DNA from 2 places in the Burkholderia pulmonis genome. Region 2 is predicted to be linked to the other one. Evidence: riboswitches for the same ligand, from Rfam matches in the RefSeq annotation. Region 2 holds a riboswitch; the other holds the start of a gene.
The links. A riboswitch is a leader RNA that binds a small molecule or an ion and turns the genes downstream of it on or off. The one in region 2 is predicted to bind thiamine pyrophosphate.
Positions count from the first base shown of each region.

Region 1: it holds a riboswitch for thiamine pyrophosphate, as region 2 does, so the genes downstream of both, AC5LXK_RS01855 (FAD-dependent oxidoreductase) here and thiC (phosphomethylpyrimidine synthase ThiC) in region 2, are expected to answer to the same signal.

Region 1 is NZ_OZ480186.1:394,769-398,976, reverse strand. It holds gene AC5LXK_RS01865 (thiazole synthase) at 1-427, opposite strand, end outside; gene thiS (sulfur carrier protein ThiS) at 466-663, opposite strand; gene AC5LXK_RS01855 (FAD-dependent oxidoreductase) at 696-1,832, opposite strand; TPP riboswitch at 2,058-2,181, opposite strand; gene AC5LXK_RS01850 (ABC transporter ATP-binding protein/permease) at 2,453-4,208, shown strand, end outside.
Region 2 is NZ_OZ480186.1:1,306,654-1,310,861, reverse strand. It holds gene AC5LXK_RS06180 (helix-turn-helix domain-containing protein) at 1-261, shown strand, start outside; gene AC5LXK_RS06175 (molybdopterin-dependent oxidoreductase) at 287-1,075, opposite strand; gene AC5LXK_RS06170 (cytochrome b/b6 domain-containing protein) at 1,105-1,737, opposite strand; gene AC5LXK_RS06165 (pentapeptide MXKDX repeat protein) at 1,815-2,087, opposite strand; TPP riboswitch at 2,358-2,474, shown strand; gene thiC (phosphomethylpyrimidine synthase ThiC) at 2,550-4,208, shown strand, end outside.

The DNA.
Region 1 (4,208 bases), 910 kb from region 2:
GATCCTCGGTGCAGTACGGCAGCACCTTGAAGCCGTCCTTGACCAGTTGCGCGGCGGCTTCGATCAGCCCGATCGGGTCCGGCTGCAGCGTGTAGTCGTCGCCGATCAGCTCGAGCTTGATCCAGTCGGTGCCGAATACCTCGCGCGCCATGTGCGCGGTCGTCACGGCCTCGGCGACGGTCTGGCAGCCGGCCGTGTTCGGCAGCAGCGGCACCGCGTGCCGCTTGAGCAGGTCGAAGAAGCCGGCTTCGGCGGTGCCGCCCGTCATCTGGCGGCGCAGCGCGACCGTCACCATCCCGGGGCGCGACGCGGCGATCGAATCGGACAGCGACTGCAGCGACGGATAGCGCGACGTGCCGAGCAGCACGCGGCTTGCGAAGGTTTCGCCGTACAGCGTCAGCGCGTCGGCGGAAGTGAGGGACGTCATGTCGTTTTCCTGGAAGAGCGGGGACGAACCGGCGGCGTTCAGCCGCCCGCGACGGGGTGCACGACGTCGAGCTTGTCGCCCGTCGTCAACGCGCGCGCCGCATGCTGCGTGCGCGCGACGAAGTTGCCGTTCAGCGCGACCGCGTAGGGCGGACGGGCGCCGTACGCGGCGAGCGCGTCGGCCACCGTCGCACCGTCGGGCAGCGTCAGGGTCTGTTGGTTGATCTGGATATCCATGAGACTCGGTCGGATTCGGTCGGCAGCGCGCGTCAGGCCGGCTGGCGCGCGTCGTTGCGGTGATGAAGGAGCGTCGGCCAGCGCGCGGCGTCGCGCCACGCGGCGAACGCGTCGGCATCGCCGAACGCGCCGCCGAGCGCGGCTTGCGCGAACGAGACGGCCGCATGCGCGACTTCCGGCGCGATCATGAAGCCGTGCCGGTACAGGCCGTTGACGGCGAGCGTCGACGCGCCGTCCCAGATCACCGCCGGGCGATGATCGGGCAGCGTCGGCCGGCACTGCGCATTGAGTTCGAGGATGCGCGCCTCGCCGAACGCCGGATGCACGGAGAACGCCGCGCTCAGCAGTTCGAGCGCGGAGCGCACGCTGACGGGCGACATGTCCTCGCCCTCCACCTCGGTCGCGCCGATCACATAGAGATCGTCCTGCTTCGGCGCGATGTACAGCGGGTAGCGCGGATGCAACAGCCGCACGGGCCGGGTCAGCCCGATGCCGGGCGCATGCACCCGTGCGACTTCGCCGCGGATCCCGCGCAGCGCGGGCAGCGCGGGTTTCGCGCCGAGCCCGCGGCAATCGATCGTGAAATGGGCAGCAGGCAGGTTCGCGTCGTCGATCGCGACGTGCCAGTGCAGGTCGACGGCGCGTTCGGCGAGGCCCGCGGCAAGCGCGCGCAGCGCCTGGCGGTTGTCGAGCTGGCCTTCGCGCGGCAGCAGCAGGCCGCGTGCGAAACGGCCCGCGAGCGTGGGCTCGGCCGCATCGACCTGCGCGCCGGCGAGCGTCACGAAGCCGCCGTCGAACAGGTCGGCCGGCGCGTTCGCACGCACGCGCCGCTCGAACAGCGGCGCCTCCGCGCGGTCTGCGTGATGCCAGACGACGAGCGTGCCGTGATGCTGGAAGAAGACGGGCTCGGGCAGTTCCGCGAGCCACTGCGGCCAGCGCGCGAGCGACGCGGCGCCGAGCTCGGTGATCAGCAGTTCCGCGCTCGCCGCTTCCGCGAGCGGCGCGAGCATCGCGGCCGCGATCCATGCGGCCGACTGCTCGCCGTCCGGGCCGCCGCGATCGTAGAGCGCGACGCGATGTCCGTCACCCGCGAGGCGCCAGGCGATCAGGCGGCCGACGAGGCCGCCGCCGAGCACCGCGAAATCGGGCCGTGCATCCTGGAGGTTCATCGCGCGCCCTCCATGCGGGCGCGCACGACGAACGTCGACGCGCACGCGCCGCCACGTGCGAACGCACGCGACATCGGGCCGGGAATCAAGCAAAAGACTGAAGATTGTGCGGTCATCATTCCTTCCGTAACGCGCAAAGCGCGTACCCAAAAGGACGAAACCGGCAGCAAAGGCCGGCCGGGCTGGACTCGGGCGCTGACCATGTGGGATGGCGGCCAGCGCGGCCCGGCGGGATCAGAAACTTCCCTCGCCGGTATTACCCGGATCGGGTGCAAAGGGTTTTTCTCAGCCTCGTCGCGCTGCCCGGAACATCCGCTGGCCGCGCCACAAAGCACCCCTGTTTCGTCGTCGGCCATTAGACCATAAAAGCGGAAAGCGCCGCAAACTGTCCCCCGTGCGGCAAATTCGCCGTCGGCCCGTGCCGCTCTGGCACAATGCCCGCAGGCCGGCCGCCGCCAGCGGCCGGTTGCCGCGTCACCGCCGGCCCTTAAGTGCCGTTTAAGACGCGCGGGCGACCATCCGTGCGCCCGCCGTCCGTCGGCGCCGCGCCCCGGCATGCCGTATCGCGGCGCGCGCCCGGCTTCGCCCGGCCCGCGCGCCGGCTACTCATCAGGAAGCACATGACCCAATCGATCGATCCCGTCCGCTCCGCCTCCGACGCGCCGCAGGACGAGCGCCCGGTATCCGCATGGAGCCTCATCAAGCCCTACTGGGTATCGTCCGAATGGAAAATCGCGTGGGGCCTGCTGGTCACGATCATCGCGATCAACCTCTGCGTGGTCTGGATCAACGTCCGGCTCAACAAGTGGAACGCGCAGTTCTACAACGCGTTGCAGTCGAAGGACGTCCACGACTTCCCGAACCTGCTGATGCAGTTCTCCGCACTCGCCTTCGCGTTCATCATCCTCGCCGTGTACGGCCGCTACCTGCGGCAGATGCTCGGCTTCCGCTGGCGCCAGTGGCTCACCGACCGCTTCCTCGGCCAGTGGCTCGGCGATCGCGCGTTCTACCGGATCGAGCGTGACCGCCTCGCGGACAACCCCGACCAGCGGATCACCGACGACCTCCAGTCGTTCGCGACCACGACGCTCGCGCTGTCCCTCGACCTGCTGTCGACGGTCGTCACGCTCGTGTCGTTCATCACGATCCTGTGGTCGCTCGCCGGCGCGCTGACGTTCACGCTCGGCGCGACGCCGATCACGATCCCCGGCTACATGGTGTGGGCGGCCGCGCTGTACGCGGTGGTCGGCTCGCTGATCATCCAGAAGGTCGGCCATCCGCTCGTGTCGATCAACTACCAGCAGCAGCGCGTCGAAGCCGATTTCCGCTTCGGGCTGATCCGCGTGCGCGAGAACGCCGAGCAGATCGCGTTCTACGACGGCGAGAAGACCGAGACCGGCAACGCACAGACCCTCTTCATGCGCATCCGCGACAACTGGTGGCGCGTGATGAAGTACACGAAGCGGCTCACGTTCGTGCTGAGTTTCTACGGGCAGATCGCGATCATCTTCCCGCTCGTCGTCGCCGCGCCGCGCTATTTCGCGGGCGCGTTCTCGTTCGGCGTGCTGATGCAGATCTCGTCCGCGTTCGGCACCGTCAGCGATTCGTTCTCGTGGTTCATCAACAGCTACTCGACCCTCGTCGAATGGCGCGCCACCGTCAACCGTCTGCGCGAATTCAAGCGCGTGATGGGCACGTCGCACCTGAAGGAAAGCCTGTCGCCCGCGACCGAGCACGGCGGCATCAACCTGCACTACATCGACGGCGCGAAGCTGTCGACGTCGTCGCTGAAGCTCGCGCTGCCGAACGGCAACGCGCTCGCGAACATCGGCAGCCTCACGATCGAGCCCGGCTCGCGCTGGCTCGTGATCGGCAAGTCGGGTTCCGGCAAGAGCACGTTCATGCGCGCGCTCGCGGGCCTGTGGCCGTTCGGCGACGGCGCAATCGATGCGCCGGTCGGCGCACGGATGATGTTCGTGCCGCAGACGAGCTACCTGCCGATCGGCACGCTGAAGGCCGCGCTCACCTATCCGGCGACGCCCGACACGTTCAGCGACGAAGCGTGCCGCGATGCGCTGCGCGCGTGCCGCCTCGAGGATTACGTCGAGCGCCTCGACGAGACCGCGCACTGGACCCGCGTGCTGTCGCCGGGCGAGCAGCAGCGTCTTGCCGGCGCGCGCGTGCTGCTGCACAAGCCCGACTTCCTGTTCCTCGACGAAGCCACCAGCGCGCTCGACGCCGACAACGAGGCTCGCCTCTATCACCTGTTCGCCGAACGACTGCCGAAGGCCGCGATCGTCAGCATCGCGCACCGCGAGTCGCTGGCCGCGTTCCACGTCGGCACGATCAACGTCGAGCGCGTGAACGCCGGCGACA
Region 2 (4,208 bases):
AGCGTCCGGGACGCACTCGAGGGCCAGCCGGCCGAAGCGGAGAACATGAAGCTGCGCTCCGAACTGATGATCGCGCTCAAGCAGCGCATTGCTCAGCTCGAGCTCAGTCAGGCCCAGGCGGCGAAGCAGCTGAGCGTCACCCAGCCGCGCGTGTCCGACCTGATGCGCGGCAAGATCAACCTGTTCGGGCTCGACGCGCTCGTGAACATGGCCGCCGCGGTCGGCCTGCGCGTCGATCTGCAGGTGCGCGAATCCGCGTGACGCCTGCGGGCGCCACGCGCACCGCTCACGATCCGCCGAACCAGTTGTATCCCTGATCGACCCAGTACCCGCCCGGGAACGTGTCGGTCACGAAGATTTCCATGATGTGCTTCGGGTTCTTGTAGCCGAGCTTGGTCGGCATCCGCAGCTTCATCGGAAAGCCGTATTCCGGCGGCAACCGCCGGCCGTCGTACTCGAACGCGAGCAGCGTCTGCGGATGCAGCGCGGTCGGCATGTCGATGCTTTCGTAGTAATCGTCCGCGCACTTGAAGCCGACGTATTTCGCCCGCGTGTCGGCGCCGGCGCGCGCGAGGAACGCGCCGAACGGCGTGCCGCCCCAGCGGCCGATCGCGCTCCACCCTTCCACGCAGATGTGCCGCGTGATCTGCTCGGCGTGCGGCAGCGCGCGCAGCTCGTCGAGCGTCCACACGCGCTTGCCCGTCACGCGGCCGGACAGCACGAGGCGGTAGGTCGACTCGTCGACGTGCGGCACGTCGTCGATCCCGTAGTACGCATTGAACGGGAACGGCCGCGTGATGTCGGCTTCGGCGTAGGTCGGCGCGAGCCGGTCGGGATTGAACAACCACGCCTGCACGCGATCGTTCATGCGCGACACCTTCTCGAGGAACGTGTTGACCGATGCGTCGTCCTGCAGCGTGCAGCCGGTCAGCATCGTCAGGCCGCCGAGCGTCAGCACGCGCCGGGTGAAGAGTCGCCGCGACGGCATCTCGAGCTCGCGTCGTACGTCGAGCTCGAGCGACTTCCGGTCGAGCGTCCAGCGCGGCTCACCGCGATTTCCTTCGGATTCCGACATGATGATTTCCTTCGCCCGCGACTTGCGGGTCAGCGACCGCGCAGCATCGCGAGCAACGAGCGCGGCACCAGCAACGCCATCGCAACGTGGACGACAAAGAATGCGACGAGCAGCGACATCGCCCAGAAATGCACGACGCGCGCGTTGTCGTAGCCGCCGAACAGTTCGCGCAGCAGCGGGAATTGCACGGACTTCCAGATCGTGAGCCCCGACAGCACCAGTACGACCAGATCGACGATCGCAACCAGGTACGCGGCGCGCTGCACCGCGTTGTAGACGCTCAGGTCGTCGTGCGACAGCCGCCCGCCGAGCGCGGCACGGACGTCGCGCCACACCGACGCCGGCGTGACGGGCAAAAGCTTGCGCGCGAAGCGCCCCGTCGCGATCGACATCGCGAGATAGAACAGCCCGTTGCCGACCAGCAGCCACATCGCCGCGAAATGCCATTGCAGCGCACCGCCGAGCCAGCCGCCGAGCGTGATGCCGTGCGCGAACGTGAACGACGGATAGATCGGCGACGCGTCGTAGATGCGCCAGCCGGACAGCACCATCAGGATCGCCGCGACCGCGTTGAGCCAGTGGCTCACACGCAGCCACGGCGGATGGATCGGGCGCACGGGCGGTATCGCACCCGCACGCCCCGTGACAGGAACCGTTTGCATGATGAAGACTCCCGGGATGATTCGACGTGACGGGACGCGCGCGTGCAACCGGCACGACCGCGCCCCGCGCGCATCCGTCAGTTCGACGGGCTCATGGCGTCCTTCTTCATCGCGTCGCCCTTGGACATCGCGTCGTGCCCCATCGCGTCCTTCTTCATCGCGTCTTTCTTCATCGCGTGCTTCTTCATGCCGTCCTTCTTCATCGCGCCGTCCTTGGCCATCGCGTCGTGGCCCATCGCGTCCTTCGACATCGACATGCCGTCCTTCGACATCGCATCGTTCTGCGCATACGCGCCCGTTGCGATCGTGGCAAGTGCGGCGACACAGGCAACCAGGAATACGTTTTTCATGACATCTCTCCGATACATGGGTTTGGGAGCCGAATAGACGGAGCACACCGCCGGAAATGACAGCGATGTCGAAAAAAATTTCGGGGGCTGAAATGAAGGGGCGCGATGCTGCACCGCACGACCTTTTCCGGCCGGGCTGCGAGGCGATTCGTCCATGGTGCTTGCTGCGGCGCACCCCGCCCGTTCCGGCGGCGGCGATCGGGCGATCGCCAGGCGACATCCGCTGCGCTCCCGGTTGAAACCGTCGCCAAGCCGGTGTATCGTGTGCCCTTGCTAACGCGGGGGTCCTGCAATGCGCTCGGTCAAACAACCGGCATTGCGGGTGAGAAATACCCTTTGAACCTGATCTGGATAATGCCAGCGCAGGGAAGCGTACGGATTTCGCCGCCATCCCTCTGACGAAATCCGCCGCCTCACGAATCTCGTCTCCTGCTTAGCTAGCGCCCCACATCAGGAGATTGCATGAACGCCAATCCGAAGTTTCTGTCCGCCGACGCCCACGTCGACGCCGCTGCTGTCGCGCCGCTGCCCAATTCGCGCAAGGTCTACGTCACCGGCTCGCAGCCCGACATCCGCGTGCCGATGCGCGAAATCACGCAGGCCGACACGCCGACCGGCTTCGGCGGCGAAAAGAATCCGCCGATCTACGTGTACGACACGTCGGGCCCCTACACCGATCCGGAAGCCAAGATCGACATCCGCGCGGGCCTGCCGGCGCTGCGCCAGGGCTGGATCGAAGCACGCGGCGACACCGAAACGCTCTCCGGCCTGTCGAGCCATTACGGCCTCGAACGCGCCGCCGATCCGGCCACGGCCGACCTGCGTTTCCCGGGCCTGCACCGCAATCCGCGCCGTGCCCAGGCCGGCAAGAACGTCACGCAGATGCACTACGCGCGTCAGGGCATCATCACGCCGGAAATGGAATACATCGCGATCCGCGAGAACCAGCGCCGCGCCGAGTACCTCGAGAGCCTGAAATCGAGCGGCCCGAACGGTGCGAAGCTCGCCGCGATGATGGGCCGCCAGCACCCGGGCCAGGCGTTCGGCGCCGCAGCGTTCGGCGCGAACGCGCTGGCCGAGATCACACCGGAATTCGTGCGCGACGAAATCGCGCGCGGCCGCGCGATCATCCCCGCGAACATCAACCACCCGGAATCCGAGCCGATGATCATCGGCCGCAACTTCCTCGTGAAGATCAACGCGAACATCGGCAACTCGGCCGTCACGTCGTCGATCGGCGAGGAAGTCGACAAGATGACGTGGGCGATCCGCTGGGGCGGCGATACGGTGATGGACCTGTCGACCGGCAAGCACATCCATGAAACGCGCGAGTGGATCATCCGCAACAGCCCGGTGCCGATCGGCACGGTGCCGATCTACCAGGCGCTGGAAAAGGTCAACGGCAAGGCCGAAGACCTGACCTGGGAAATCTTCCGCGACACGCTGATCGAACAGGCCGAGCAAGGCGTCGACTACTTCACGATCCATGCGGGCGTGCGCCTGCAGTACGTGCCGCTCACCGCGAACCGGATGACGGGCATCGTGTCGCGCGGCGGCTCGATCATGGCGAAGTGGTGCCTCGCGCACCACAAGGAAAGCTTCCTGTACGAACACTTCGAAGAGATCTGCGAGATCATGAAGGCGTATGACGTGAGCTTCTCGCTCGGCGACGGCCTGCGCCCCGGCTCGATCTACGACGCGAACGACGAAGCGCAACTCGGCGAGCTGAAGACGCTCGGCGAACTCACGCAGATCGCGTGGAAGCACGACGTGCAGGTGATGATCGAAGGCCCCGGCCACGTCCCGATGCAGTTGATCAAGGAGAACATGGATCTCCAGCTCGACTGGTGCAAGGAAGCGCCGTTCTACACGCTCGGGCCGCTCACCACCGACATCGCGCCGGGCTACGACCACATCACGTCGGGCATCGGCGCCGCGATGATCGGCTGGTTCGGCACCGCGATGCTGTGCTACGTGACGCCGAAGGAACACCTCGGCCTGCCGAACAAGGACGACGTGAAGGAAGGCATCATCACGTACAAGCTCGCCGCGCACGCCGCCGACCTCGCCAAGGGTCACCCGGGCGCGCAGGTGCGCGACAACGCGCTGTCGAAGGCCCGC